3 regions of the Pseudomonas sp. PvP027 genome follow, and region 1 is predicted to be linked to each of the others. Evidence: predicted binding sites of a transcription regulator. Region 1 holds the regulator's gene; each other region holds the start of a gene.
What was found. Region 1 encodes FliA, which starts transcription of late flagellar genes. Its sites were predicted from a motif close to CTAAAGTTTNNNNNNNNNNNGCCGNTAA; they were not measured.
Positions count from the first base shown of each region.

Region 2: the regulator FliA is predicted to act here: its motif matches at 3,148-3,175, upstream of motA (flagellar motor stator protein MotA).
Region 3: the regulator FliA is predicted to act here: its motif matches at 4,636-4,663, upstream of JOE33_RS22015 (methyl-accepting chemotaxis protein).

Region 1 covers NZ_JAFIBK010000001.1:5,163,453-5,171,505, forward strand. Annotated here, with positions in the region: gene flhA (flagellar biosynthesis protein FlhA) at 1-1,178, shown strand, start outside; gene flhF (flagellar biosynthesis protein FlhF) at 1,190-2,518, shown strand; gene fleN (flagellar synthesis regulator FleN) at 2,634-3,467, shown strand; gene fliA (RNA polymerase sigma factor FliA) at 3,464-4,204, shown strand; gene JOE33_RS22510 (chemotaxis response regulator CheY) at 4,461-4,835, shown strand; gene JOE33_RS22515 (protein phosphatase CheZ) at 4,855-5,640, shown strand; gene JOE33_RS22520 (chemotaxis protein CheA) at 5,674-7,941, shown strand; gene JOE33_RS22525 (chemotaxis response regulator protein-glutamate methylesterase) at 7,992-8,053, shown strand, end outside.
Region 2 covers NZ_JAFIBK010000001.1:2,672,156-2,680,208, forward strand. Annotated here, with positions in the region: gene rsgA (small ribosomal subunit biogenesis GTPase RsgA) at 94-1,125, shown strand; gene motB (flagellar motor protein MotB) at 1,186-2,226, opposite strand; gene motA (flagellar motor stator protein MotA) at 2,230-3,081, opposite strand; gene JOE33_RS11280 (HDOD domain-containing protein) at 3,289-4,824, shown strand; partial or broken gene JOE33_RS25790 (rhodanese-like domain-containing protein) at 4,870-5,682, shown strand; gene asd (archaetidylserine decarboxylase) at 5,845-6,708, shown strand; gene JOE33_RS11290 (hypothetical protein) at 6,964-8,053, shown strand, end outside.
Region 3 covers NZ_JAFIBK010000001.1:5,048,548-5,056,600, reverse strand. Annotated here, with positions in the region: gene JOE33_RS22035 (NCS1 family nucleobase:cation symporter-1) at 1-581, shown strand, start outside; gene JOE33_RS22030 (PAS domain-containing sensor histidine kinase) at 871-2,946, shown strand; gene JOE33_RS22025 (hypothetical protein) at 2,948-3,286, shown strand; gene JOE33_RS22020 (GlxA family transcriptional regulator) at 3,344-4,327, opposite strand; gene JOE33_RS22015 (methyl-accepting chemotaxis protein) at 4,722-6,611, shown strand; gene JOE33_RS22010 (NYN domain-containing protein) at 6,728-7,522, shown strand; gene JOE33_RS22005 (hypothetical protein) at 7,608-7,922, opposite strand.

The DNA of each region.
Region 1 (8,053 bases):
TGGTGGCTGCAGGCGGCGCGTATCTTCTCTGGAAGAAAGAAAACCAGGTGAAAGTCCAGGCGCTGGCCGAAGTGCAGCGTCAACAGGACCTGCTGCCTTCGCCGACCCGCGCTCAGGACTCCAAGGAGTTGGGTTGGGATGACGTGACGCCCATCGATATCATCGGCCTGGAAGTGGGTTATCGCCTGATTCCGCTGGTGGATCGCAATCAGGGTGGTCAGTTGCTGGCGCGTATCAAGGGTGTGCGCAAGAAGCTCTCGCAAGAACTCGGCTTCCTGATGCCCACTGTGCACATTCGCGACAACCTCGATCTGGCACCCAGCGCCTACCGCCTGACGCTGATGGGCGTGATTCTGGCCGAGGCCGAGATCTACCCGGATCGCGAACTGGCGATCAACCCCGGTCAGGTCTTCGGTACCCTGAACGGCATCACCGCCAGAGACCCGGCGTTTGGTCTGGAAGCCGTGTGGATCGAAATCAGCCAGCGCAGTCAGGCGCAGTCGCTGGGTTACACCGTGGTCGATGCCAGTACCGTAGTGGCAACCCACTTGAACCAGATTCTCTACAAGCATTCGCATGAGCTGATTGGTCATGAGGAAGTCCAGCAATTGATGCAATTGCTGGCCAAAAGCTCGCCCAAGCTGGCTGAAGAGCTGGTGCCTGGCGTGCTGTCGCTGTCCTCTCTGCTCAACGTGCTGCAGGCGCTGCTGGCTGAGCACGTACCTGTGCGGGATATTCGCAGCATTGCAGAGGCTATCGCCAACAACGTCGGGAAGAGTCAAGATACCGCCGCTTTGGTGGCCGCAGTGCGAGTGGGTCTGAGCCGCGCAATCGTCCAAAGCATTGTAGGCGTTGAGCCGGAGCTGCCTGTTATCACTCTGGAGCCAAGGTTGGAACAGATATTGCTCAATAGTTTGCAGAAGGCTGGTCAGGGTCAGGAAGAAGGCGTTCTTCTTGAGCCAAGCATGGCTGAGAAGCTCCAGCGTTCGTTGATTGAGGCCGCCCAGCGTCAGGAGATGCAAGGGATGCCGGTAATTCTTCTGGTAGCAGGGCCTGTCCGGGCCATGCTGTCACGATTTGGACGATTGGCTGTACCGAACATGCATGTTCTGGCGTATCAGGAAATTCCGGACAACAAGCAAGTAACCATCGTAGCGACTGTCGGGCCGAACGGCTGAGGTAGTGAGTCATGCAAGTTAAGCGATTTTTCGCCGCCGATATGCGTCAAGCCATGAAGCTGGTTCGTGATGAGCTGGGCGCGGAAGCGGCCATCATCGGTAACCGGCGCATTGCTGGTGGCGTAGAGCTGACTGCTGCTCTGGATTACAAGCTGTCCGCCCTGGCACCGCGTGTGCCGAACATGGAACTGGAAGACGAGCTGCGCAAGACCCAGTCGCGCATCGTCTCCGCCCAGGCCGAATTGAACAATCGCAGCGACAGCGACGCATCGATCAACCTGCAGCTGTTTTCCGGCAAGCCGGTCAACCCTGCCGATACGCACATCGAACCGACACTCGAAGAGCCGCCGCGTCCATTTGCTTACGCACCGCCGCAGGCCGCCGAGCCTGCCGTTGGCCAGCGCGCCTATGACTCGATGCGCTCCGAATTGAATGGCCTGCGTGAGCTGCTGGAAGTCCAGCTCGGCTCGCTGGCGTGGAACCAGTTGCAGGGCACTCGTCCGCAGCAGGCCAACCTGTGGCGTCGTCTGCAGCGTGTCGGCCTGTCCGGCCCGCTGTCACGCGACTTGTTGTCGATGATTCCGGAGATTGACGAGCCTCGTCAGGCCTGGCGCATGCTGCTGGCGCACCTGGCACGCATGATCGCCGTACCGGAAGTCGAGCCGCTGGAAGAGGGCGGTGTGATTGCGATGGTCGGTCCTGCCGGCATGGGCAAGACCACCACCCTGGCCAAACTGGCAGCACGTTACGTGTTGAAGTACGGTCCGCAGAATATCGCACTGGTCAGCATGGACAGTTTCCGTATCGGCGCGCAGGAGCAGCTCAAGACCCTTGGGCGCATCCTCAACGTTCCGGTCACCCATGTCGATCCCGGCCAGTCTCTGGTTCAGGCGCTGGAACCGCTGCTGCGCAAGCGCGTGGTGCTGATTGATACCGCCGGGCTGCAGGCCAGTGATCCTGCGCTGCGCATGCAGCTGGAAAGCCTCGCCGGTCGCGGCATCAAGTCGCGCAACTATCTGGTACTGGCAACCACCAGCCAGAAGCAGGTGCTGACGGCCGCGTATCACAGTTACAAGCGTTGTGGCCTGGCCGGATGCATTCTGACCAAGCTTGATGAAACTGCCAGCCTTGGTGAAGTCCTGAGCCTGGCGATCAGTCACGAACTACCTGTGGCCTACCTCACGGACGGACCACGCATTCCTGATGACCTGCATACTCCGCGTCGTCATCAGTTGGTAAGCCGCGCTGTGAGTGTGCAGATGCAGGACGAGCCTAGCGAAGAAGCAATGGCTGATATGTTTGCTGACCTCTATCACACCCCTGGCAAGAGAGTGGGTTAAGTGATGGATATTATTGGAATGTCCCTGCGTCAACGGTCTGCCATGCAGTGTTCATTTGCGCATGTGCAGCCCTCGATGTGGTTTCGGTCTACGCAAGACAAGGTAAAGAAATAACATGGGCAGCATGCATCCCGTACAGGTTATCGCTGTGACCGGTGGCAAAGGTGGCGTCGGTAAGACTAACGTGTCAGTGAACCTTTCACTGGCCCTCGCCGAGCTTGGCCGTCGCGTCATGCTGCTGGACGCCGATCTGGGTCTGGCCAATGTCGACGTGCTGCTTGGGCTGACGCCCAAACGCACACTTGCCGATGTCATCGAGGGGCGTTGTGAGTTGCGCGACGTGCTGCTGCAGGGGCCGGGCGGGGTTCGAATCGTACCCGCTGCTTCCGGCACCCAGAGCATGGTGCATCTTTCGCCCGCCCAGCATGCCGGCCTGATCCAGGCGTTCAGCGAGATTGGCGACAACCTCGATGTGCTGGTGATCGATACGGCCGCCGGTATCGGCGAGTCGGTGGTCAGCTTCGTGCGCGCCGCTCAGGAAGTGCTGCTGGTAGTGTGCGACGAGCCCACGTCGATCACCGATGCCTACGCCCTGATCAAACTGCTCAATCGCGACTACGGCATGAACCGCTTCCGGGTGCTGGCCAACATGGCACAGAGCCCGCAGGAAGGGCGCAACCTGTTCGCCAAGCTGACCAAAGTGACGGATCGTTTTCTCGATGTTGCGCTTCAGTATGTAGGTGCCGTGCCGTACGACGAATGCGTACGCAAGGCGGTACAGAAACAGCGCGCCGTTTACGAAGCATTCCCGCGTTCCAAATGTGCACTGGCCTTCAAGGCCATTGCCCAGAAGGTTGATACCTGGCCGTTGCCAGCCAACCCGCGGGGTCATCTCGAGTTCTTCGTTGAGCGACTCGTTCACCAGACCAGTGCAGGGCCTGTGCAATGACTGCGAGCGGCTACCAGATGTACAGCAAGGCGTCCCGTAATTCGCAATACGAGTTGATCGAGCGCTATGCGCCTTTGGTCAAGCGTATCGCTTATCATCTGCTGGCGCGCCTGCCGGCCAGCGTACAGGTCGAGGATCTGATCCAGGCCGGTATGATCGGCCTGCTTGAAGTCTCCACCAAGTATGATTCCACCAAGGGCGCGAGTTTCGAGACCTATGCCGGTATTCGCATCCGTGGTGCGATGCTCGATGAAGTGCGCAAGGGTGACTGGGCGCCACGCTCGGTACACCGCAATACGCGCATGGTCAGTGACGCAATTCGGGCAATTGAAGCTAAAACCGGCCGTGACGCTAAAGATCACGAGGTTGCGGCCGAACTCCAGTTGAGTCTCGATGATTACTACGGGATTTTGAATGACACCTTGGGCAGCCGCCTCTTCAGTTTCGACGACCTGCTGCAGGACGGCGATCATGAAGGGCTGCACGAGGATGGCGCAAGCGGTTCGCTTGAGCCGTCGCGCGACCTGGAAGACGAGCGCTTCCAGGCTGCGTTGGCCGATGCAATTGCCAATCTGCCAGAGCGCGAGCGTCTGGTGTTGGCGCTGTACTACGACGAAGAGCTGAACCTCAAGGAAATCGGAGAGGTTCTTGGGGTCAGCGAATCTCGGGTCAGTCAGTTACACAGCCAGTGCGCAGCTCGTTTGCGAGGGCGTTTGGGGGAGTGGCGAGCGCGTTGACAGGCAACGTGCGGTCTATGGCCGCGCGTTGACTGCAAGCCGGCTGTGCAGAGCGTTACGTGGTAACAGGATGGACCCGTCGGAAGCCTGTCAGGCATTGCCTTGATGGGCTTGTTTCTCAGGTCCTTGCCTGTTGTTGTGCCAAGCCCGTCGTCGTTTCGTACAGCCGGGGGTGTGCTGTGCCAGTATTGAGTGAACAGCGTGTTCAGGTGCTGAACGCGTTAAAGACTGCTTGGAGGTCGAATTGGACAAGAACATGAAAATCCTCATCGTTGATGACTTCTCAACGATGCGGCGGATCATCAAGAACCTTTTGCGTGATCTGGGGTTTACCAACACATCGGAAGCGGATGATGGTCTGACCGCATTGCCGATGCTGCAGAGCGGTGCCTTTGACTTTCTGGTGACGGACTGGAACATGCCTGGCATGTCCGGTATCGATCTGCTGCGCGAAGTCCGCAAGGACGAACGCCTCAAGAGCCTTCCCGTGCTGATGGTCACTGCCGAAGCCAAGCGTGAGCAGATCATTGAAGCTGCCCAGGCCGGGGTGAACGGTTATGTAGTCAAGCCATTCACCGCCCAAGCCCTGAAAGACAAGATCGACAAGATCTTTGAACGCGTCAATAGCTGATGCAAGCCGCGAGGGCGCTATGGATAACAATGATTCGATGGCCGACTTTGAGTCGACCTTAAAGAGACACGCGCAGGAACTTGTCACCAGCCTTGAAAAAGGTCGTTTCGGCGACGCTGTGCAACTGATCCACGAACTCAACCAGACACGCGACCGCGGCCTTTATCAGGAAGTGGGCAAGCTGACTCGTGAGCTGCACAGTGCAATCGTGAACTTTCACATTGATCCGCACATGCCTCAGGCCGAGGAGGTGTCGCAGATCACGGATGCTACCGAACGCCTGTCGTATGTGGTGAGGCTGACCGAGAATGCGGCCAACCGCACCATGGACCTGGTGGAGGAAAGCACGCCGGTCATGAACGGCCTGAGTTCCGACGCCAAGGCGTTGAGCGACGACTGGGGACGTTTCATGCGCCGCGAAATCGGTGCCGAAGAGTTCCGCGAGCTGGCCAAGCGGGTCGATGGTTTTTTGACGCGTACCGAAAAGGAGACCCATCAGGTTTCCGCACATCTCAACGACATTCTGCTCGCCCAGGATTACCAGGACCTTACCGGTCAGGTCATCAAGCGCGTGACACAACTGGTCACCGAGGTCGAGAGCAATCTGCTCAAACTGGTGCTCATGGCCAGCCATGTCGATCGCTTCGCAGGCATCGAACATGACGAAGAATCCATCCTCGCTGAAAAAGATCCTAAAAAACATCTCGCTCAGGGTGAAGGTCCGCAGATTCATGCCGATAAACGTGAAGACGTCGTATCCGGACAGGATGATGTAGACGATCTGCTATCGAGCCTCGGCTTCTAAGGTCTGTTGACGGTTAATTTTAGGGAGCACCCCATGAGCTTCGGCGCCGATGAAGAAATCCTTCAGGATTTTCTGGTAGAGGCCGGCGAAATTCTGGAGCAGTTGTCAGAGCAATTGGTCGAGCTGGAAAGCCGACCGGATGATGCTGATCTGCTCAATGCAATTTTTCGCGGTTTTCACACTGTAAAAGGGGGCGCCGGCTTCCTCCAGCTCCATGAGCTGGTGGAGTGCTGCCACATCGCCGAAAACGTGTTCGACATCCTGCGCAAGGGTGAGCGTCGCGTTGATTCCGAACTGATGGACGTGGTCCTTGAAGCACTGGACACCGTCAACAGCATGTTCGGTCAAGTACGTGAACGGACTGACGTGACTCCGGCGACGCCAGAACTGCTGGCCGCGCTGGCGCGTCTGGCCGAGCCACAATCCGCCGACGAGGTCGCGGCTCCCGAGCCAGAGCCCGAGCCGGTGGTTGAAGTCCAGGCTGCTGCGGTTGCAGTGCCAGCGGCCGGCGACGAGATTACCGATGATGAGTTCGAGCAACTGCTCGACTCGCTGCACGGCTCAAGTCCGGTGTCTGCCGCGCCAGCACCAGCGTCGGCACCAGCGGCCGCGCCGGCCGGTGATGAAATCACCGACCAGGAATTTGAATCCCTGCTTGATCAGTTGCATGGCAAGGGCAAGTTTGCGGCCGACGCTGCAACCGCTCCGGCCCCCGCACCTGTAGCGCAGGGCAGTGCAGAGCCTGCCGGTGACGAGATCACTGACGACGAATTCGAAGCGTTGCTCGATCAACTGCACGGCAAAGGCTCGTTTGATGCCGCAGTAGCTGCGCCTGTCGCTGCTGCAGCTGTAGCCGTTGCTGCCAAGGCACCTGGTGCTGCTGCATCGGACGAAATCACCGATCACGAATTCGAAAACCTGCTCGACGAGTTGCACGGCAAGGGCAAGTTCGAGCCTGAGGCGATTGTTGCCAAGGCGCCTGCTCCGGCGGCCGCAGCGGCTGCACCGGCACCACCTGTTGCCAAGCCTGCTCCGGCGCCTGCTGCGAAAGCCGAACCGGCCAAACCCGCTGCGGCTCCAGCCCCGGCGCGCGCTCCTGTACCCAGCGGTGAAAAGCCGGTGGCGACAGAAGCCGAAACCACGGTTCGTGTCGATACCGCCCGATTGGACGAGATCATGAACATGGTCGGCGAGCTGGTGCTGGTACGTAACCGCCTGGTGCGGTTGGGTCTCAACAGCGGCGATGAAGCCATGTCCAAGGCCGTTTCCAACCTGGATGTGGTGACTGCCGATCTGCAGACTGCGGTGATGAAAACCCGCATGCAGCCGATCAAGAAAGTCTTCGGTCGCTTCCCGCGTCTGGTTCGTGACCTGGCTCGCCAGCTCAAGAAAGAGATCAACCTGGAGCTGGTCGGTGAAGAAACCGATCTCGACAAGAACCTTGTAGAGGCGCTTGCCGATCCGCTGGTCCACTTGGTGCGTAACGCGGTCGACCACGGTATCGAAACGCCGGAAGAGCGCGAAGCCACGGGCAAGTCCCGCGGCGGTCGGGTGATCCTCTCGGCAGAGCAGGAAGGCGATCATATCCTGCTGTCGATTTCCGATGACGGCAAGGGCATGGACCCTAATGTACTGCGCTCCATTGCTGTGAAACGCGGCGTCATGGACAAGGATGCAGCCGATCGGTTGAGTGACACCGATTGCTACAACCTGATCTTCGCGCCGGGCTTCTCGACCAAGACCGAGATTTCCGATGTGTCGGGTCGCGGTGTGGGCATGGACGTGGTCAAGACCAAGATCTCCCAGCTCAACGGCTCGATCAACATCTACTCGACCAAGGGCCAGGGTTCGAAGATCGTCATCAAGGTGCCGTTGACCCTGGCGATCATGCCGACCCTGATGGTGATGCTGGGCAATCAAGCCTTCGCTTTCCCGCTGGTCAACGTCAACGAAATCTTCCACCTGAACCTGTCGACTACCAACGTGGTTGATGGCCAGGAAGTGGTGATCGTACGTGACAAGGCCTTGCCGCTGTTCTACCTCAAGCGCTGGCTGGTCAGTTCGGCGGCTCACGAGGAGCAGCGCGAAGGGCACGTGGTGATCCTCACGGTCGGCACCCAGCGCATCGGCTTTGTCGTCGATCAACTGGTCGGTCAGGAAGAAGTGGTCATCAAACCGCTGGGCAAGATGCTGCAAGGTACGCCGGGCATGTCGGGCGCCACCATCACCGGTGACGGTCGCATCGCCTTGATTCTCGATGTACCCAGCATGCTCAAGCGTTACGCCGCACGGCGTATCTGAACCCGGGGTTGCGGGCAGCCTGGCTGCCTGCGGCACCTATTGGAGTGTTTATGGCAGTCAAGGTCCTGGTGGTGGATGATTCCGGTTTTTTCCGCCGCCGCGTTACGGAAAT
Region 2 (8,053 bases), 2.5 Mb from region 1:
CGTAGGCGCGCAGTTTAGCTCACCCTGCCGTGCTAGACTCCTGCCGATCAATCGTACTGCCTAATTCATCGGTTACATCACATCGGAACACCCATGGCCAAACGCCAACTCAATCGTCGTCAGAACTGGCGCATCGAAAAAATTCAGGGCGAGCGTGCTGCCCGCGCGGCAAAACGCGAGTCCGCTACGCTTGAAACACTCGAGGGTGGCGACCTCGGCCCCGAGCAGACGGGCCTGGTGATCGCTCACTTCGGCGTACAGGTCGAAGTCGAGGCTCAGGAAGGCGAAGCGACCGGTCAGGTCTTTCGCTGCCACCTGCGCGCCAACCTGCCTGCACTGGTGACCGGTGATCGCGTGGTATGGCGCGCCGGCAATCAGGGCATTGGCGTCATCGTCGCGCAACTGCCTCGCACCACCGAACTGCGCCGCCCGGATTCACGCGGCCAGCTCAAGCCCGTGGCTGCCAACGTCGACCTGATCGTGATCGTCTTCGCGCCGATGCCCGAGCCGCATGCCAACCTGATCGACCGCTATCTGGTGGCCGCCGAGCATGCCGGGATTCGTCCGTTGCTGCTGCTCAACAAGGCCGATCTGATCGACGAACAGAATGCGCCCGCGCTCAACGCGCTGCTGGCGGTCTACCGCACGCTGGGTTATCCGGTGCTGGAAGTCTCCGCGCACCACGGTGACGGCATGCAGAGCCTGCAAAGCCAGCTTGACGGGCACATCAGCGTGTTCGTCGGCCAGTCCGGTGTCGGCAAGTCCTCGCTGGTCAACAGCCTGTTGCCGGAAACGGACACTCGGGTCGGCCCGCTGTCCGAAGTCTCCGGCCAGGGCACACACACCACGACCACCGCCCGCCTGTTCCACTTCCCGCGCGGCGGCGATCTGATCGACTCGCCGGGCATCCGTGAATTCGGCCTGGGGCACGTCAGCCGTGCTGATGTAGAGGCAGGTTTCATCGAGTTCAACGATCTGATCGGCACCTGCCGCTTTCGTGACTGCAAGCATGACCGCGAACCGGGCTGCGCCCTGCTCAAGGGGCTTGAAGACGGCCGCGTGCAACAGCAGCGCATGAACAGCTACCGCTCGATCATTGCCAGCCTGCCGCAAGACAGCTACTGAGACCGAACGCCGCACGCAAAAACGCCGCGATGATCGCGGCGTTTTTGTACCCGTGGCAGCTCAGTTCTGAGCCGGCTCGACCCGCAACTTGCCATCGTCAAAGATGTTCAGCTTCTGCCGGATCTCGTGCGGCTGGGCGTAGGCCTGCGGATCGGGCGGCGCAGTTGTCGAAGCACCCGGAGCAGCAGGCACCGCCGGTGTCGCCGGCAATGGTGCTGCCGGCGTGGCTGGTGTGGCTGGCGCACCACCGGAGTTCTGATCGCCCTCGATGCGATGCTGGGCCTTTCTGGTCAGTACCACGATATCGATGCGGCGATTGATCGGGTTGGTCGGGTTCTGGTGGTCATAAAGAGCAGACGACGCATACCCCACTACCCTGGCCACCTGTGAATCCGGATACGTCCCCGCTACCAGTGCGCGGCGTGCAGCGTTGGCACGGTTGGCCGACAGCTCCCAGTTGCCGAACCCGCCACTGCCCACGAAAGGCGTCGCATCGGTATGGCCACTGATACTGACCTTGTTCGGCACACTTTTGATGGTGTCAGCCAAGGCCAGCAGAATGTCTTCGAAATAAGGCTTGAGGCGCGCACTTCCCGAGTCGAACATCGGCCGGTTTTCAGCATCCATGATCTGGATACGCAAGCCGTCCTGAGTGATCTCGAACAGAATCTGGTCCTTGAATTTCTGCAGTTGCGGATTTTCCTGGACCTTGTTCTGCAATTCCTGGAGCAGCATCTCCAGACGCTCCTGCTCCACCGCTTCAGCCTTGGTCTCGGCAGTTTCCGCCTCGATCGGCACAGTATCCGGCGATGGCGTAGTCTTTACCTCAGGGTTCAGCGTCTGGTTCGGCGACATCTCCGGCGAACCGCCCAGATCGATCACATACGGCGAACCGCTGTCCGAGAAACCGACCGGGTCCTTGAAGTACCCGGCGACCGCGAGCAACTGCTCGGGGGTAGCAGACGACATCAGCCACAGCACCAGAAAGAACGCCATCATCGCGGTCGCGAAGTCGGCAAACGCGATTTTCCAGGCACCGCCGTGATGTCCGCCACCAAAGCGCTTTACGCGCTTGATGATAATCGGCTGATTATTTTCCATGACTTAGCGACCGCGAACCGCTTGTTCCAGCTCGCTGAAGCTGGGGCGATGCAGCGGATAGAGAACCTTGCGGCCGAACTCGACAGCCAGCGAAGGCGGCATGCCGGAGGCCGAGGCCACCAGCGACGCCTTGATGCTCTCGTAGACGTTCATTTCTTCCTTGGCATCGTGCGCAAGGCTGGTGGCCAGAGGACCGAAGAAACCGTAGGCCGCGAGAATACCGAAGAATGTGCCGACCAGCGCCGCACCTACGTGCATACCGATCGCAGCCTTGTCGCCCGAACCCAGCGATGCCATGGTCACCACGATACCCAGTACCGCAGCCACGATACCGAAGCCGGGCATACCGTCGGCGATACCGGTAATGGCGTGGGATGGATGCTCGAGCTCTTCTTTCATGCTCAACAGTTCCATGTCGAACAGACCTTCCAACTCGTGGGGGGCCATGTTGCCGGACGACATGATGCGCAGGTAGTCGCAGATATACGCAGTCATGCGCTCATCCTTGAGGACACCCGGGTATTTGGCGAAGATCGGGCTGGAGGCAGCGTCTTCGATATCGCCTTCAATCGCCATCATGCCTTCGCGGCGGCTCTTGTTGAGGATTTCGTAGACCAGCCCCAGCACTTCGAGGTAATAGGCATGAGTGAAGCGCGTACCGAACATCTTCAGCGACTTCTTGAACACGTGCATGAACATGTAGCCAGGGTTGGCCTGGAGGAACGCGCCCAGTGCAGCACCGCCGATAATCAAGACCTCGTAGGGCTGGAACAGCGCCATGATCTTGCCATGGGAGAGCACATATCCGCCGAGGACACTTGCGATAACGACAATGATGCCGATGATTTTAGCCATAGGAAAAAATACTTTACTGAGTCGGGTTCAGGGACAGTCCGGAAGTTGTTGAATCTCTTCTTCTCCTTATCGGCCTAACTGGGCGAGACTATAGCCGGTTCTTTTGAAAAACCCATTTATCCGCCTCCGTAAAAGGAGGAAAATGGCCTCAGCGCCCCGTACACTGGCGATTTCCCAGCTTAGATAATCAGCCGCACAGGCCCTCGAATGCCGACAGAACACGCAGCACATCACCTCGTTCCGAAGACGCTGGATGCCTGGGTCAAACTGCTTGACGGCATCGCGTTGCCGGTCCCTGCCGTAAATCATGGGCACGTCCGCGCCGCACTGAACGACAGTCGTCGCTCGCTGCGTGAAATCGCCGAAATGATGCAGGAAAGTCCTGCGCTGGTGCTGAGCGTGATGCGCGAGGCCAACCATCACACCCATGGTTTGACCGAGCAGGCCGAGAGCCTCGAAATTGCGATCAACCGCCTGGGTCTGGCGCGTACCGAAGTCCTTCTGGGCCGTTTGCCGGCCAAACCGCCCGAAGACATTCCTGCGGCCTATCGCCAACTGATTCTGGTCAGCCAGCACGCCACGCAACAGGCCAACGGCCTGTTTGCCAGCCGCCTTGCGCGACTCTGGCAGGACATCCACATGGGCAGCTTGCTGTTTCTGTCGCCGCTGTGGCCGATGGCGCTGGCCTATCCGAAGCTGCTTGAAGAACTGGAACTGCGGGTTATTCACAAAGGCCACTCCAGCGTTGCCGTGGAAAAAGAGCTGTTTGGCGTCAACCTGCTGGAATTGTGCCTGGCACTCGCCGAGTTCTGGCGCCTGCCGATTTGGGTCACGCGCGGTTATAAGCTGTTGATCAACGAGCGACGCGATCTGGCCAAGGCGCTGCGCATCGCCCGCGAAGAACACAGCCCGCTGCACCAGCAACAACTTATGGACGACAACCCCAACCTGCGACGCTGGCTGAATCAGCCAGCCAATACCGTGTTGTTGGGCAATGGCCTGGCGCTGGCCGCGCAAAATGCCTGGAACAGCCCGCACTGCCTGCGCTGGAAACGGCTGACCAGCCTGTACCTGCAACAGTCGATCAGCGAAGTACAGCAACAGGCGCACCAGAATGCCGCCAGCAGCGCACGCATCCATGCGGAAAAAGACATCTGGCACCCGGCCGAATCGCTGATCTGGCCGTGGGACGCGCGCCGTGTAAGGCGCGACAATGAACCTGCACCACCACCATCGGCCGACGCCCTGCAACTGTGGCGCAAGCAATGCGCCGAGCTGCTGCAGGATCCCAGCCCGTTCATCAACGCCATGCACCTGACCACCTCGGCGCGCGACGCCTTCATGTCGTGCGGCATGGAGCGGGTCATGCTGCTGATGCTGGACAAGACCGCGACTGTGCTGCGCGTCAATCAGACTGCGGGACTGCCGAAGGATGCCGCGGCCTTGCAGCTGTTCATCAAGGAAAGCACCGTGCTGCAACGCCTGCTGACCCAGCCGACGCAGTTACGCATGACGCCCGCCAACAGTGCGCAATTTGCCGCCCTGCTGCCGCCGCAGCTGAAAACCCTGTTCAGCGGCCAGCACTGGCTGATTCGCTCGCTGAGCAACAACGGCAAAGTGATGCTGCTGGTGGTCGCCGACCAGGGCGGCGGGGCCTTGTCGGAAATTTCCGTTCAGGCATTCGGAAAAACCGCGCAATGTATTGAACGGGCACTGGGCATCTTTAGTCATCGCAAAGCATGAGGCCTGGCGTACAATTCGCCCCTTTCCTTTCATCGGAGGCTGCAAATGTCCGCATTCACTGGCTTGTCGCTGGTCATCGAACCCAACGATCTGCTTGAGCGTCTAGACGCCCCGGAACTGATCCTCGTGGATCTGACCAGCAGCGCTCGCTACGAAGCCGGGCACATTCGCGGTGCCCGCTTCGTCGATCCGAAACGTACACAACTGGGCAAGCCTCCTGCCCCCGGCCTGCTGCCCGACACTGCGAGTCTTGAGCACTTGTTCGGCGAGCTGGGCCACAACCCCGACGCCGTCTATGTCGTCTACGACGACGAAGGCGGCGGCTGGGCCGGGCGTTTCATCTGGCTGCTGGATGTCATCGGCCACAGCCGTTATCACTACCTGGACGGTGGGCTGCTGGCCTGGGAAGCGCAATTGCTACCGCTGAGCACTGACGTTCCGCCTGCTGCCGATGCCCCGGTAACGCTGACGCTGCACGACGAACCTACCGCCACGCGTGAGTACCTGCAAAGCCGTCTGGGCGCCGCCGACCTGGCGATCTGGGATGCCCGCGCGCCAACCGAGTATTCGGGCGAGAAAGTGGTCGCAGCCAAAGGCGGACACATACCCGGCGCCGTCAATTTCGAGTGGACGGCGGGCATGGACAAGGCGCGCAACCTGCGTATTCGCCAGGACATGCCGGAGATCCTTCGCGACCTGGGCATCACACCCGACAAGGAAATCATCACTCACTGTCAGACCCATCACCGCTCGGGCTTCACCTATCTGGTGGCCAAGGCGCTGGGCTATCCAAGGGTCAAGGCGTATGCCGGCTCGTGGGGTGAATGGGGCAATCACCCGGAGACACCGGTAGCCGTGCCGGATGTGGCCGCCGCGCCGGCCGAGGCAGTCGAGGTTGCGCAACCCGCCGCGCCTGCTCAGCCAGCCCCAGCACCAGCCGAACGCGTCGAACCGGTCCGCGCCACCGAACCGGGACGGACCTCACAGAAATATTCAGGACACTCATCCTCAGGACCTTCAATGAAAGACCGCTTGTTCATCATCAGCCAGTACCTGCTGCCGCACCACCTGCTGTCCCGACTGGCAGGCTGCGTTGCCGAATGCCGCGTACGCTGGTTCAAAAACGCTTTCACCGCGTGGTTTGCCCGCCGTTATCAGGTGGACATGTCGCAGGCACTGGTCGAAGACCTGACGTCCTACGAGCACTTCAACGCGTTCTTCACACGGGCATTGAAAGCCGACGCCCGCCCGCTCGATACCACACCGGGCGCGATTCTCTCGCCAGCCGACGGCGCCATCAGCCAGCTGGGCCCTATCGACCACGGCCGGATCTTCCAGGCCAAGGGCCACAGTTTCAGCGTGCTCGAACTGCTCGGGGGTGATCCCAAGCTGTCGGCGCCGTTCATGGGCGGCGAGTTCGCGACCGTCTACCTGTCGCCGAAGGATTATCACCGCGTCCACATGCCACTGGCTGGCACGCTGCGCGAAATGGTCTACGTACCGGGCCGCATCTTCTCGGTCAACCAGACCACGGCCGAAAACGTACCCGAACTGTTCGCCCGTAACGAGCGAGTGGTCTGCCTGTTCGACACCGAACGCGGCCCCATGGCCGTAGTACTGGTGGGCGCGATGATCGTGGCGTCTGTCGAAACGGTATGGGCCGGGCTGGTCACGCCGCCCAAGCGTGAACTGAAGACGTTCAGCTACGACGAAGCGTCGCGTGCACCGATCCACCTGGAAAAAGGTGCCGAAATGGGTCGGTTCAAGCTGGGCTCTACCGCCATCGTGCTGTTCGGTCCAGGTCAGGTGAAATGGGCTGAACAACTGACCGCTGGCTCCAAGGTTCAAATGGGCCAGGCACTGGCTGTTCCGGCCCAGGCATGATGGCGGCCTGAGCCTCGATGCATGAGTGTCCGATGATGGACAGTGGCGCTCATGCAACGTGCCGCCGGACTATAATGGCTTAGAGCCATATTTTCTGCGAAGCGATGTCGATACTGGTAAAGTCGCCCGATCAATGCTGTAGGATACTTCGCACTTTCATGGGCGTATGCTCGGCAAACCGCGGGTGCGCGATAACCTCGCCCCCCCTATGAAGCCATCGTCCGGGCCAGTGAGTTGTTGGAGTTTGCCTGTCACATGAGTAATTTTAGCCTCCCTCTGCTATTGCGTGCCCCCACGCCGACGCAGTCGAGCCTGACATTCAGTGAAGCCAATCCCCGCGACCTCAAACGCTGGATCTCCAGATTGCCCAAGGCAAACCTCGGAGAAATGGCGCGCCAGCTCTATCAAGGGCTGACCGAGCTGAACCAGTTGATCACCCCGAGCGAAAACCGCCTGCAACTGCTCGAGCTATTGCGACCCGAGGTGTACTTCGTCTGCAAGCACCTCGAACGCCACTTTCTCAATCAGGCCATTGTGCTGGACGAGCGACCACGCAAGGTTGCCAACCTCTGCCAGGCACTGCAAAACCATCTGGCGACCGGTTACAAACAGATCATTCAGCAAGTCGCCCCACGCTACACCCGAGATCAGGCAGGGCTGTTCAGCACTGCACTGCAACGAGCATTACACGGGCTCAACGGACCGCTGATCCGCGCCAATCAGCTCTACTGCCCCGTTCAGGACGGACTGTGGCTCGAACTGCATCAGATCTACCAAATTGCCCGTCAGTACCAGTTGCACAATACGCCGGTCGAAGAACCCCTGGCCCATCACAGCAAAGTGCTGAGCGTGGAACAGACCTACGTGATCGCGCTGCTGATGGGCTGTTCGCGCTGCAATCAGATGCGTCAGTTGAACATCGGCAAACTGGCCGACGCGCTGGAGGCCTGGAGCCCGCTAGTCAGACTGCATTCGCCCGCCACGGAAAGCAGCCTGTTCGCCCTGGACCCGACAGTCGACAAACCGCCGCTGTATCGCACCCTGTTCAACGACGAACAATCTCCACGGCTGCTGGGTATCAATACCTTCGCGCTGGCGGAAGCGATCAATCAGTACCTGGCCCTGCCGGATGATCAGCGCACGCCCTCGCCGCTGCTGATTCCAACCGGTATCAACACTGACCTGCTGCAACATCTGGCGGTCGCCTGGGGTGATGTGGCCGAACGCACCTTTCAACGCACTCCCGGCAAGGGCACGTTGAAACTGTGCATCGGTATGAGCGCGCTGCATTTCTATGTCGCCGGCCAGAAGTCGTTCAGCGAGCTGTTGCAATTGAACAGCGCCA
Region 3 (8,053 bases), 110 kb from region 1:
ACGACCCTATCGCGACCGTCGCGCGCATCGACAACACCACGGCCGTGCTGCTCGGTGCCTTCACCTTCGTCACCGCTACGGTCGGCATCAACATCGTCGCCAACTTCGTTTCCCCCGCCTTCGACTTCGCCAACGTGGCGCCCAGCCGCATCAGCTGGCGTGCAGGCGGCATGATCGCTGCGGTGGCGTCGATCTTCATCACACCCTGGAACCTGTTCAACAACCCTGAAGTGATTCACTACACCCTGGACGTGCTGGCGGCCTGCATCGGCCCGCTGTTCGGCATCCTGCTGGTGGATTACTACCTGATCAAGAAGCAGCAGATCGACGTCGACGCCCTGTTCAATGACACGCCGAGCGGTCGCTACTGGTACACCAACGGCGTGAACTGGATCGCGGTCAAGGCATTGCTGCTCACCGCACTGGTCGGTCTGTGCTTCACCTTTATCGAGTGGTTCAAGCCGATTGCCAACTTCGCCTGGTTTACCGGCTGCATCCTGGGCGGCGCAGTGTTTTATGCGCTGACCCGCTGGTCGCCGGTACAGGCTGCCAACCTGCCTACGCCTGTCGGCCAGCATTGATACATTCGCAAGACGCTGAATACTTGAATGAAACCAGCGCCTTCAGGTGATTTGCCAAGCCCGGCATCACTTGAAAGCGCTGCCCTGCCTGCTCCGCGGAAAATAGCGCGCACCTCAAATGATATTAATTTAATATCACCCCCTACTGGATCATGGAATGATCGAGTGTCACTGATCGCTTTGTCAGGCATCTGGCACAAAATAGAATAAATTTTGTACAACTTTCAGGCCGCTGCGCTGCCCTATGACTGAGTCTTTGTGAACCAGGCGTTCAAGTGGGTCGATAGTGATGAGCAATGATGTTTCCGGCGGCAGGCCATTCGCCCTCGAGCCACGCCTTCCCTCGGCACAGGAAGCTGCCGAGCGGCTGCAACTCGCCTTGGATTCTGGGGCCGTTGTCGGCGCCTGGGTGTGGGACATCGTTGCCGATCAACTGACCGGCGATGAGCGTTTTGCCCGGACCTTCGGCTTGTGCCCGAAGCTATGCGCCAAAGGCTTGCCACTGGAGCTGGTGATTGCCTCCATTCATCCTGACGATTCGGCCAGAGTCGACAAGTTAATCGAGGACGCGCTGCAGAGCAGCGAAACCTATCGATGCGAATACCGGGTTCTCCATGAAGACGGTATTTATCGCTGGGTCGAAGCCAGCGGAAGAATCGAACGTGATAGTCGTGGCAAGCCTGTTCGCAGTCCGGGCGTATTGCTCGATATAGACAGCCGTCGCACTGCCGAAGACGAGCGCGACCGGCTCAACGAATTGCTGAGGATATTCACGGCTGCCGTTCCCGGCGTTGTCTACGCCAAGGACCTCGAGGGACGGATGCTGGTCGCTAATCGCGGCACCGCCGACCTGATCGGCAAGCCGCCCGAGTTTTTCATCGGCAAGACGGATCTGGAGTTTCTGGATGACCAGGAACAGGCGCGGATCCTCATGGAAACCGACCGCCGGATCATGCAGAGCAATGTCAGCGAACAGATCGAAGAACAGGTCAACCTGGCTGACGGCTCCGCAGCGATATGGCTCTCGACCAAAGCGCCGCTGCTCGATGCCAACGGCGAAGTGATCGGTCTGATCGGCTCCTCTATTGATGTAACCGCCCGAAAAAAAGCCGAAGAAGCGGTCAGAGAACTCAACCAGACACTCGAACAGCGCATCGAACAGGCCGTTTTCGAACGCGAGCAGATCGAAGATGCCCTGCGCCACTCACAGAAAATGGATGCCGTCGGGCAACTGACGGGGGGCATCGCACACGACTTCAATAATCTGCTGGCCGGTATTTCCGGCAGCCTGGAACTGATCACCAAACGACTGGCCCAGGGCCGCGTCGGCGACGTCGACCGTTACGTATCGGTCGCCCAGGGCGCGGTACGCCGCGCGGCGTCGCTGACCCACCGTCTGCTGGCGTTCTCACGACGCCAGACACTGTCGCCGAGAGTCACCGACGTCAACGGGTTGATTCATGACATGGAAGAGTTGATCACCCGTACCGTCGGCCCGGAGATAGACATAAAGGTCATCGCGCAAAATGACCTGTGGCCCGCGCTGATCGACCACGCTCAGCTGGAAAGCTCGCTGCTGAACCTGTGCCTGAATGCCCGCGACGCGATGCCCAACGGCGGGCGCATTGTCATTGAGACTGCCAATGCGTCCCTTGAAGAGTGCACCGACCCGGATCATGGCATTCCTGCCGGCGAGCACCTGAGCATACGGGTCACCGACACGGGCATCGGCATGAGTCCGGACATCGCCGCCAAAGCGTTTGAACCGTTCTTCACCACCAAGGCCATCGGTGCAGGCACCGGTCTCGGGCTGTCGATGGTGTATGGTTTTGTGCGTCAGTCCGGCGGGCAGATTCGCGTCGAATCGGTCGAAGGCCAGGGCACCAGCGTGGTCATGCACCTGCCACGCCACACCGCTGAAAATGCTCCCCGCGCCGTTGAACCGGAAGTCATCGAAGAACCACCGCATCACACCGGTGAAACCGTTCTGATCGTGGATGACGAACCCTCGGTGAGGATGCTCGTCGCCGAAGTCATCAGCGGTCTGGGCTACAAATGCCTGGAAGCCGCTGACGCACAATCAGGCCTGGAGATCCTGCAGTCGGATACCCGCATCGACCTGCTGATCAGTGATATAGGCTTGCCAGGCGGCATGAACGGCCGGGAAATGGCCGATGCCGCCGGTGACTGTCGACCCGGCCTGCCGACCCTGTTCATCACCGGTTACGCCAAGACTTCGGTGCTGGACGATTGCCACCTGCGGCCTTGCACGCAGGTACTGACCAAGCCGTTCGGGCTGGACACGCTGGCCGGGCGAGTGACAGGCCTGATCGGCGCTGACGCGGTCGCCCGCGGATATTCGTAGGGTGAACCCGACCACGCCTGATGGCCGGTATTTTGTGGTCAAAGGGCAACTCTGGCGGTGCTCCAATCCCTCTTTGAGCGACGACGTTCGCCAGCATCTGGTGGATGAGCTGATGGCTGCACGTCGTGCAGTCAAAGCCGCCAAGGCCTCCGAAGACCCGGCAGCCCTGAAGACGGCGCGAGCCAGTGTCGACAAGGCCAAAGTTGCACTGGGCGAGCGTGGTGAAGTCTGGTGGACCGATGGCGCCGAGGATTTCAATCGGCGCAAGGTGAAAAATACGCCTTATGCACGGTGGTATGCAGAGCACGAAGCGTCGGAACAACAGGCAAGTGGTAAGTAAGCACTTTCATGCCACAACGCGTAATGATGAACATCATTGTGATGTTCGCCCACTCGACTATTTGACACGCCTTTTCTCCGCAGAGGGGCGGTAACCGAAGTAGGAGCTGTAACACTTGCTGAAATGACTCGGCGATACAAATCCGCACGCCACCAGCACTTCGGTTTGAGACAACTCAGTGTGCTGCAGCAACCGCCGAGCTTCGGTGATGCGCAGTTCCAGATAATAGCGCTGCGGGGTAGTGCCTAACTGCTCTTTGAACAATCGCTCAAGCTGACGTCGCGAACGGCCCCCATAAACGGCCAGCTCTTCCATTTCCAAAGGCTCCTCCAGATTCGACTCCATGAGTCGAATCACTTCGCGCAACGGAGCGCTCACGGACAGTAACGGCGAGGTTTTGATACGCCGGTATCTGGACTCCTCGAATGAAAGGATGTCTTCGATCCCCTCTACCAGCGCCTTGCCATGCAAACCTTTGATCCACTCCAGCGCCATATGATAGGCGCCTGTCGGACTTGAGGCGGTCAGTCGGTCCCGGTCTGCGACATACGCCTCACTCGTGACCTGGCCCACGCTGGCGATCTCCGCGAGAGCGGGTCGATGCTCCGGGTGGATCGCGCATCGGTAGCCATCCAGCAAACCGGCCCGCCCCAAAAACCAGGCGCCGTTCCATAGTCCTGCCAGGATTACCTCCTGAGAGGCCGCGTCGCGCAATAAGCGGATCAGGTTATCGCTTGCCTTCAACTCGGTGCGATAGCCTCCGCAGATGACCAGCAGGTCCAGTCCTGCAAGGCTGGCTCGCCCAAACAGCTCATCCGGGCGGATCACCAGCCCGAGGTCACTGACCACCTCGCCTTCGCCAAGACCAAGCGTGATGGTCGAAAACAGATCCCGCCGCAGCAGATTGGCCGTGACAATGGCGTCCAACACCTGAGTGAAAGCAGGTAGCGAAAAATGCTCCAGCAGAAGAAAACCGGCACGCGTTTGCCGCCTGGACTCATGTTTTTCCTCTTGCAGAAAGCGAAGGTTTTTTCCTTGCATTGCGTCGCTGAATTTACGCCTGGCGATCACTTGAAACCTCGCTTGATTCACGCCAATTGAAGACCACTCTTGCCGACGTACCTGTGCCACCTGGTGAACGGTTCATGTCTTCTATCCCCATAAAGGACCGCAAAGCGCAGGAAACGTGAAACGTTGCAGAGAGGTATACATTGAAAACGCGCGCTGAATGCGTTCCATGCACTTCATTTTTGCTTTCGTGACGTTATCAAAACATCGTGAAAAACGCTGCGTCGCTTTTAGAAATGCGTGCTGTCGCTTTGTGCGCACTCATTCATATGACGATCGGCATTCATTAATCAGCCTGCCAGCCGATAAAACGCCGTTGCGCTCGCAGTACATCATTTCCGAGTAATATCTAAAGGCTCATATCGGCATGAGAAAATCTTTAAAATTCAGCCATAAAATCCTCTTGGCGGCGTCCCTGGTGGTGATCGCCGCATTCACGTTGTTCACCTTCTATAACGACTATCTGCAGCGCAATACATTGCGCATGCAACTCAAGGAGAACCTGAACCAGACAGGCGAAAGCACCGCCGGCAATATCCGTAACTGGCTTTCAGGACGAATTCTTCTGGTAGAGAGCCTGGCGGAAAACGCATCTTCGCCTCAGTCCCCGCAAGAGCAGAATCGGGTGCTTGGCCAACCTACGCTGATCGCCACCTTCATGAGCATTTACCAGGGCAGAAGTGATGGCTCTTTCGTCACCCAGCCGCCTGATGACATGCCGGCCGATTACGACCCCAGAACCCGACCGTGGTATGTCGATGCCGTTCGCGCCGGCAAAACCATCCTCACCGAGCCGTATCTGGACGCCGTGACCAAGGGTTTGATCGTGACCCTTGCCACACCGATCAAGGGTGAGTCTGGCGTGGCCGGTGTGATTGGCGGCGACCTGAGCCTGGAAATTCTGGTGAAGATGATCAGCTCACTTCGGTTGCACGGCGACGGATACGCGTTCCTGGTCGACGCGAATGGCCGCATCCTGGTTCATCCGGACACCTCCCTGGTGATGAAGACGCTGGCCGAAGTCTACCCGGCGAAAACACCGAAGCTGTCGCAAGACCTGAGTGAAAGCGAGTTTGCCGGCAAGACGCAGATCCTTACCTTCGCGCACGTGGACGGCCTGCCCTCGGTCAACTGGTACGTTGGCGTGGCGATGGATAAAAACACGGCTTACGCGGCGCTGGGCGAGTTCAGAAACTCGGCCATCGTGGCCACTGTGATTGCTGTGGTACTGATCATCCTGCTGCTGGGCATGCTCCTGGGCGTTCTGCTGCGGCCACTGAACCTGATGGGCCGTGCCATGCACGATATCGCTGCCGGCGAAGGTGACCTGACCAAGCGCCTGATCATCGAGAGCCAGGACGAGTTCGGGTATCTGGGTAATGGCTTCAACCTCTTTGTAGAGCGAATCCATGACTCGATGCGTGAAGTCGCCTCCTCCACCGTGCAGCTCAATGAAGTTGCACAGCGGGTACTGACTGCATCCAACTCGTCGATGCTCAACTCCGATCAACAGTCCCACCGCACCAACAGCGTCGCCGCTGCCATCAATGAACTGGGCGCCGCAACGCAGGAGATCGCCCAGAACGCCGCGCGTGCGTCGGGTCACTCCAGCGATGCACGGACGCTGGCGTCGGACGGGCAGGACGTAGTCGGGCAGAACATCTCGGCCATGAGCCGTCTTTCCAAACGAATCAGCAGCGCAAGCGAGCAGATCGAAACGCTGAACACCAAGACAGCCAACATCGGCCAGATTCTGGACGTGATTACCGGCATCTCCCAACAGACCAATCTTCTGGCCCTCAATGCGGCCATCGAGGCCGCGCGTGCGGGTGAAGCCGGCAGAGGTTTTGCCGTGGTCGCCGACGAAGTCCGCAGCCTGGCACATCGAACCCAGGAATCAGCGAGCCAAGTGCAGGAGATGATCGAGCAACTGCAATCCGGTGCCCGTGAAGCCGTAGCGATCATGAATGAAAGCCAGCGTGAGAGCATTGAAACGGTCGAGATTGCCAACAAGGCCGTGACAAGTCTGGAGAACGTCACCGATCGGATTGGCGAAATCGACGGCATGAACCAGTCAGTGGCGACTGCCACCGAAGAGCAGACCGCCGTCGTGGAAGCGATCAACGTGGACATCACCGAGATCAACACGCTGAACCAGCAAGGCGTAGAGAACCTGAACGCGACCCTGCGCGCGTGCACTGACCTTGAACAGCAGTCCACCCGGCTGACGCAGTTGGTGGGCAGTTTCCGAATCTGACGTGCCAAGGCCGCTGCCGGAAAGCTTCGGCAGCGGCCTGCCTTGCATAAATATCGGGGAATAGCGCCAATCTCTCGTTTTGACGGTATGGTTATGCTTTCGTACGAGGGTGATCCATGGCCGTTCAAAACCCCAACAGCGCTCAAAAGCACTTGGCAGTGCTGATTGATGCCGACAATGCGCCAGCGGCTATCGTAGAAGGCCTTTTCGAAGAGATCGCCAAATACGGCGTGGCCAGCGTCAAGCGCATCTATGGTGACTGGACCGGCCCGCAACTCGGCGGCTGGAAGAAAGTTCTGCTCGACTACTCCATTCAGCCCATCCAGCAATTCGCCTACACCAAAGGCAAGAATGCGACTGACAGCTCGTTGATAATCGACGCGATGGACTTGCTCTACACGCGTCGTTTCGACGGGTTCTGCCTGGTGTCCAGCGACAGTGACTTCACACGTCTGGCTTCGCGTTTGCGTGAGGAAGGCCTGACCGTTTATGGCTTTGGCGAAGAAAAGACACCCAAACCATTTGTGGCGGCCTGCGACAAGTTCATCTACATCGAATTGCTTCGTGAAGAGATCACCACCCCGGCCAGCGGAGACTCTACGCCCGATGCAACTGCAACACCGAGCAACGTGAAATCGGTGGCAACCGAGCCGAGCAAGAAACCCAAAGCCCCCGTGGGCTTCATCGCAAAGATAATGGACGATATTGCTGATGAAGACGGCTGGGCACCCTTGGGCGCCATTGGCACAAACATCACCAAACTGCGCCCTGAGTTCGATCCTCGTACTCATGGCTACAAGAAACTGAGCGATCTGATCAAAGGCTATCCACAAACGTTCGAGCTACAGGCCCGTGCGGCTTCCGGCGGAACAGCAGTGCTCTACGCGCGACACAGGGTGCAGGGCAAGTGAGGTTCGTCAGTCCGGGACTGACGGCTGCGACTATTGCATCACTGTCGGTTCTTTCCTGACGCTGTAGCTGGAACGGCTCCGCCGATCACATGTAAAAAAGGTCAGCCTGAAAGCTCAGGTTTTCCAGTACGGCCGCACCTGTTTCGGTAACACCGAGAACAATGTGCTGGACATAGGGAAACGAGATGTCGTGCTCCAGCACAGCGGCTGAAACCAGCAGCCCCTCTTTGACCAGCTCATCAATCATTGCCATAAACTCCCCGGCCGCCGGAACGTCTGATTGAAGACGTATCAGTGCGAGATAAATTTGACCAGACGTCAACTTTCCAGGCCGAACGAAGTTCGCGCTGCGGACGATTTCAAGCACCGCCAATTCATCGGAAAAATTATTAAAACCCATAGCGGCCTCCAACTTCTGAAGACACTGACCCGCCTGTCCGGCTACGTCAGGACTTTTAAAAGAAGCTCAGCTCGTGATGAGCGGAAACGCACCTGGCTTCCGTTATTCATCTTGCAATTGAACGAGCCAGA